One region of the Enterobacter cloacae subsp. cloacae ATCC 13047 genome, then DNA from elsewhere that is predicted to be linked to it. Evidence: predicted binding sites of a transcription regulator. Region 1 holds the regulator's gene; each other region holds the start of a gene.
What was found. The regulator sigma-54, encoded in region 1, starts transcription at its own class of promoters, with help from an activator protein. The targets are predictions, from matches to a motif close to GTTGGCACANNTTTCGCTNT.
Positions count from the first base shown of each region.

Region 2: a site for sigma-54 is predicted at 1,327-1,346, ahead of norV (anaerobic nitric oxide reductase flavorubredoxin). Genes of this name have one in related genera too.
Region 3: a site for sigma-54 is predicted at 757-776, ahead of glnK (P-II family nitrogen regulator). Genes of this name have one in related genera too.

Region 1 covers NC_014121.1:4,700,618-4,702,890, forward strand. The annotation lists gene lptB (LPS export ABC transporter ATP-binding protein) at 1-236, shown strand, start outside; gene rpoN (RNA polymerase factor sigma-54) at 284-1,717, shown strand; gene hpf (ribosome hibernation promoting factor) at 1,740-2,027, shown strand; gene ptsN (PTS IIA-like nitrogen regulatory protein PtsN) at 2,110-2,273, shown strand, end outside.
Region 2 covers NC_014121.1:4,150,610-4,152,882, reverse strand. The annotation lists gene norV (anaerobic nitric oxide reductase flavorubredoxin) at 1-1,282, opposite strand, end outside; gene norR (nitric oxide reductase transcriptional regulator NorR) at 1,467-2,273, shown strand, end outside.
Region 3 covers NC_014121.1:1,245,464-1,247,736, forward strand. The annotation lists gene ECL_RS05890 (SmdB family multidrug efflux ABC transporter permease/ATP-binding protein) at 1-606, shown strand, start outside; gene glnK (P-II family nitrogen regulator) at 829-1,167, shown strand; gene amtB (ammonium transporter AmtB) at 1,203-2,273, shown strand, end outside.

The DNA.
Region 1 (2,273 bases):
CATTTGCAGGCGTTGACCCCATCTCCGTTATCGACATTAAACGTATTATTGAGCATCTGCGCGACAGCGGTCTTGGCGTGTTGATTACTGACCACAACGTCCGTGAAACACTGGCCGTATGTGAACGTGCGTATATCGTGAGCCAGGGCAACCTGATCGCCCACGGTACGCCACAGCAGATCCTCGAAGATGATCATGTTAAGCGCGTCTATCTTGGGGAAGACTTCAGACTCTGATAGGGTAGAGGTAACGTAACGCCGAACCGGAGAAAAATGCTCTGAACATGAAGCAAGGTTTGCAATTAAGGCTCAGCCAACAACTGGCGATGACGCCGCAGTTACAGCAGGCGATTCGCCTGTTGCAACTGTCCACATTAGAACTCCAGCAGGAGCTCCAGCAAGCGCTGGACAGCAATCCGCTGCTGGAGCAAGCCGATCTTCATGACGAGGTAGACACTCAGCAATCACAGGACACTGAAGCCCTCGATACCGCCGATGCACTCGAACAAAAAGAGATGCCGGACGAGCTTCCGCTGGATGCCAGCTGGGATGAAATCTACACCGCCGGAACCCCTTCCGGCACGCGTGCAGACTACCAGGACGATGAGCTACCGGTCTATCAGGGTGAAACCACCCAGTCACTACAGGATTATCTGATGTGGCAGGTGGAGCTGACCCCTTTCTCCGATACCGATCGCGCGATTGCTACATCGATTGTCGATGCCGTTGACGACACCGGCTATCTGACCGTCACGCTGGACGATATTCTGGAAAGCATGGGCGATGACGAGATTGAACTTGAAGAGATAGAAGCCGTTCTGAAGCGCATTCAGCGTTTCGACCCGGTGGGCGTAGCAGCGAAAGACCTGCGCGACTGTCTGCTGATCCAGCTTTCGCAGTTCAGCAAAGAGACGCCCTGGATCGATGAAGCCCGCTTAATCATCAGCGATCATCTGGATCTGCTGGCTAACCATGATTTCCGTACCCTGATGCGCGTTACGCGTCTGAAAGAAGAGGTGCTGAAAGAGGCGGTTAATCTGATTCAGTCGCTCGATCCTCGCCCCGGCCAGTCGATCCAGACCAGTGAGCCTGAATATGTCATACCTGACGTGCTGGTCAGAAAACACAACGGCCGCTGGGTCGTTGAACTCAATTCAGACAGCATTCCTCGCCTGCAAATCAATCAGCAATATGCCTCCATGTGCACCAGCGCGCGTAACGACGCCGACAACCAGTATATTCGTAGCAATCTGCAGGAAGCGCGTTGGTTAATCAAAAGCCTGGAGAGCCGCAATGATACGCTGTTGCGTGTGAGCCGCTGTATCGTCGAACAACAGCAGGCTTTCTTTGAGCAGGGCGAAGAGTATATGAAACCGATGGTGCTGGCGGATATCGCCCAGGCCGTCGAGATGCATGAATCAACGATTTCCCGCGTGACCACGCAGAAGTATCTGCACAGTCCTCGCGGTATATTTGAGCTTAAGTATTTCTTCTCCAGCCATGTGAATACCGAAGGCGGTGGCGAAGCCTCGTCAACGGCGATTCGTGCACTGGTGAAGAAGTTGATCGCCGCGGAGAACCCCGCGAAGCCACTGAGCGACAGTAAGTTAACCACCATGCTGTCCGACCAGGGTATTATGGTGGCACGTCGTACTGTTGCGAAGTATCGAGAGTCTTTATCCATTCCGCCGTCTAACCAGCGTAAACAGCTGGTCTGACACAACCGATAAGGAAGACACTATGCAGCTCAACATCACTGGACAAAACGTCGAAATTACTGAAGCCTTACGCGACTTTGTGAACACGAAATTCGCAAAACTCGAGCAGTATTTCGAAAGGATCAATCAGGTCTATATTGTGTTGAAAGTGGAGAAAGTGACTCATATCTCGGATGCAACCCTGCATGTCAATGGGGGCGAACTCCACGCCAGTGCGGAAGGGCAAGACATGTACGCTGCTATCGACGGCTTGATTGATAAGCTTGCAAGACAGCTCAATAAACATAAAGATAAACTGAAACAACACTAATTGTCCGGGCAGTTAACGGGTGCAGGAAGGCCTGTTGTGGAGCACAACAGGCCATTTGTACAGTTAGCGCTTAGGTGAAATTATGATGAACAACGATTCCGCTCTTCAATTGAGCAATGTCCTTAACCAGGAATGTACCCGCAGTGGCGTTCACTGCCAGAGCAAAAAACGTGCGCTGGAGATTATCAGTGAACTGGCCGCAAAACAGCTGGGCCTGCCACCGCAGGTCGTATTCGAAGCCATCCT
Region 2 (2,273 bases), 550 kb from region 1:
GCATGCGTGGACCGAGATCGGCGCTGGCTGCCCCGGCACAGGTTTGCGGCTGTTCGGCGGGGAGTGCTGCGGCCTCAGGAAGCGGTGCAAGCGCCCACTGACGAGCAATATCGCGGCCGTGCTGACGACAGACTTCCAGCGCGTCAAGATCCGGGCGCCATTTGGCCTTCAGGCTCATGGACATCTCAAAACCGGCATCCTGCAGGCGGGTGGAGAGACGATCTACCGCGCCGCCGCTCCAGCCGTGGGAGCCAAAGGCGCTGGCACGTTTGTTACGGAAGCGCAGGCCGGTCATCTCTTCCACCAGGCCAGCAATTTTCGGCATCATCACGTTGTTCATGGTGGAGGTGCCCACCAGCACGCCCTTAGAGCGGAAGACGTTGGTGAGGATCTCGTTTTTATCGCTGCGCGCCACGTTGAAGATTTTCACCGCCACGTTCGGGTCCACCTCGTTGATACCCTGGGCGATGGCGTCTGCCATCATGCGGGTGTTGTTGGACATGGTGTCGTAGAAAATCGTGATGCGGTCTTCCTGATAATCCGCCGCCCATTTCAGGTACAGCTCAACGATCTGGGTTGGGTTTTCACGCCATACCACGCCGTGGGAGGTGGCAATCATATCCACCGGCAGGTTGAAGCCGAGGATCTCGGTGATTTTGGGCGTCACCAGACGGCTGAACGGAGTCAGGATGTTGGCGTAGTAGCGCTGGCACTGTTCAAACAGCTCGGTCTGATCCACTTCATCGTTAAACAGGCGCTCGTCGCAGTAGTGCTGACCAAAGGCGTCGTTGCTGAACAGCACCGCGTCGCCGGTCAGGTAGGTCATCATGCTGTCCGGCCAGTGCAGCATCGGGGTTTCCACGAAGATCAGCTGTTTGCCGTTACCAATATCCAGCGTGTCGCCGGTTTTCACGGTGTGGAAGTTCCACTCCGGATGGTGATGGTGACCGTTGATGGAGTCGATGGCGTTGGTGGTGCAGTAGATCGGGGTATCCGGAATGTGGGACATCAACTCGGTCAACGCCCCGGCGTGATCCTCTTCCGCGTGGTTGATGATGATGTAGTCGATGTCGTTCAGATCGATTTCACTGCGCAGGTTCTGCACGAACTCGCGGCTGAATTTATGATCGACGGTATCGATCAGTACGTTTTTACCTTCACGAATGAGATAGCTGTTATAGCTGCTGCCGCGCAGCGTTTTATATTCCGTTCCGTGAAAATCACGCACTTCCCAGTCACGTTGACCAACCCAATGAATGTTATTTTTAACCAGAATAGACATAGCAACCTCAAATAATACGGCGTGTTGAATAAGTTGTTTTGTCTATATCAACTTGCGTGCCAACTTTTATTTTATTGATTTTTATGGATTAAATTTGTTATGCCCTGGAGTGGGTAGTCATTATGACTATCGTTAAAGATGTCAATATGACACTATGTATTGTCAAAATGACAGCGAGGCAGACATGAGCTTTTCCGTAGACGTGCTGGCGAAAATCGCCATTGAACTGCAAACCGGCATCGGGCATCAGGATCGTTTTCAGCGGCTGATCTCCACGCTGCGCCACGTGCTGGACTGTGATGCTTCGGCGCTGCTGCGCTACGAGGGACGGCAGTTTATTCCGCTGGCCATCGACGGGCTGGCGCAGGACGTGCTCGGGCGACGCTTTACGCTGGAAGGCCACCCGCGGCTGGAGACCATCGCCCGGGCGGGTGACGTGGTGCGTTTTCCGGCAGACAGCGATCTGCCCGACCCGTACGACGGCCTTATACCCGGGCAGGAGAGCCTGAAGGTGCACGCCTGTATCGGCCTGCCGCTGTTTGCCGGACAAAACCTGATTGGGGCGCTGACCCTCGACGGCATGTCGCCGGACCAGTTCGATACCTTCAGCGACGAGGAGCTGCGCCTGATTGCGGCCCTGGCGGCCGGGGCGCTGAACAATGCTCTGCTGATTGAACAGCTGGAGAGCCAGAATATTCTTCCCGGCAGCCCGGCGGCGTTTGAACAGGTCGCGCATACGGAGATGATTGGCCTCTCGCCAGGCATGGTACAACTCAAAAAAGAGATTGAGATCGTCGCGGCATCCGATTTGAACGTGCTGATCTTCGGTGAGACCGGCACCGGTAAAGAGCTGGTGGCGAAATCCATTCACGAAGCTTCACCGCGTGCGGCCAACCCGCTGGTCTACCTTAACTGCGCCGCACTGCCGGAAAGCGTGGCGGAAAGCGAGCTGTTTGGTCACGTCAAAGGGGCATTTACCGGGGCCATCAGC
Region 3 (2,273 bases), 1.9 Mb from region 1:
TTAACGAAAGGCGAAATTCGTCTGGATGGACGTCCGCTGGCGTCGCTCAGCCACAGCGTATTGCGTAAAGGCGTAGCGATGGTGCAGCAAGACCCGGTCGTGCTGGCCGATACCTTTTACGCCAACGTGACCCTGGGGCGTGATTATACCGAGGAGCAGGTCTGGGCAGTGCTGGAAAAAGTGCAGCTCGCTGAGCTAGCACGCGGATTCAGCGACGGAATCAACACCCGGCTGGGCGAGCAGGGGAATAATCTTTCTGTCGGGCAAAAACAGCTTCTGGCGCTGGCGCGTGTGCTGATTGAAACGCCACAGGTGCTGATTCTGGATGAAGCGACGGCCAGCATCGACTCCGGTACTGAACAGGCTATCCAGCAGGCACTGGCCGCCGTGCGCGATCACACGACGCTGGTGGTTATCGCGCACCGTCTTTCAACGATTGTCGACGCAGATACCATTCTGGTGCTGCATCGCGGGCAGGCCGTTGAACGCGGTACGCACCGGGCGCTCCTGGAGGCGAAAGGCCGCTACTGGCAGATGTATCAGCTGCAACTGGCGGGTGAAGAGCTGGCGGCCAGCGTCCGTGAGGAAGAGTCGCTTAGCGCCTGATGCACCAAAAACAGGCAACGTGCTAACAGTCACCGCTGTTGGTGCAAAACCGAAACGCGCCATGCACTGCCATGGTGCGTTTTTTTTCACCTGTTGACCATGAATGGTCTTTTAACGCGCATTGCACCGCTTTTCCCTTCCGTTTTCATTTCTGGCACACCCCTTGCAATGTCTCCTGCGTGTTAGCTGCGGCCATTACCGAATTCTGACTGGAGGGGATCTATGAAGCTGGTTACGGTGGTAATCAAACCATTCAAACTCGAAGACGTGCGTGAAGCGTTGTCTTCAATGGGTATTCAGGGACTGACTGTCACCGAAGTGAAAGGCTTCGGTCGTCAGAAGGGTCATGCCGAGCTTTATCGCGGGGCGGAATACAGCGTTAATTTCCTGCCAAAAGTAAAAATTGATGTCGCGATTGCTGATGACCAGCTTGATGAAGTCATCGATGTGATCAGCAAAGCGGCCTATACCGGCAAAATTGGCGACGGCAAAATTTTCGTTGCCGAACTGCAGCGTGTCATTCGCATCCGTACCGGCGAATCTGACGAAGCGGCACTGTAAGTAACTCCTGGCACACAGTGATAGGGATCGAGAAAATGAAGATAGCAACAATCAAAACGGGTCTGGGTTCGCTGGCACTGCTGCCGGGCCTGGCAATGGCTGCTCCTGCGGTGGCAGACAAAGCCGATAACGCCTTTATGATGATCAGCACCGCGCTGGTGCTGTTCATGTCTATTCCGGGCATCGCGCTGTTTTACGGCGGCCTGATCCGTGGCAAAAACGTTCTCTCCATGCTGACGCAGGTTGCCGTGACGTTCGCGCTGGTTTGCGTGCTGTGGGTGGTCTACGGCTACTCTCTGGCCTTCGGTGAAGGTAACGCCTTCTTCGGCAACTTCAACTGGGCCATGTTGAAAAATATTGAACTGACCGCGGTGATGGGCAGTTTCTATCAGTACATCCACGTTGCGTTCCAGGGATCGTTCGCCTGTATCACCGTGGGGCTGATTGTGGGTGCGCTGGCTGAGCGTATTCGCTTCTCTGCCGTTCTGATCTTTGTGGTGGTCTGGCTGACGCTCTCCTATGTGCCGATTGCACACATGGTCTGGGGTGGCGGTCTGCTGGCGTCGCACGGCGCGCTGGATTTCGCAGGCGGTACCGTTGTTCACATCAACGCTGCGGTGGCGGGTCTGGTGGGGGCATACCTGATTGGCAAACGCGTGGGCTTTGGCAAAGAAGCGTTCAAACCACACAACCTGCCGATGGTCTTTACCGGTACAGCAATCCTCTATTTTGGCTGGTTCGGCTTCAACGCTGGCTCTGCGAGCGCTGCTAACGAAATCGCTGCGCTGGCCTTCGTGAATACCGTGGTGGCCACGGCGGGTGCAATCCTCTCATGGGTGTTTGGTGAGTGGGCGGTTCGCGGTAAACCTTCTCTGCTGGGCGCGTGCTCGGGTGCCATTGCCGGTCTGGTGGGGATCACCCCAGCATGTGGTTACGTCGGTGTCGGTGGTGCGCTGCTTGTCGGCCTGGTGTCAGGTCTGGCGGGTCTGTGGGGTGTGACGGCGCTGAAACGTCTTCTGCGCGTGGATGACCCTTGCGATGTCTTTGGCGTGCACGGCGTGTGCGGTATCGTCGGTTGTATCATGACCGGTATCTTCGCCGCGAAA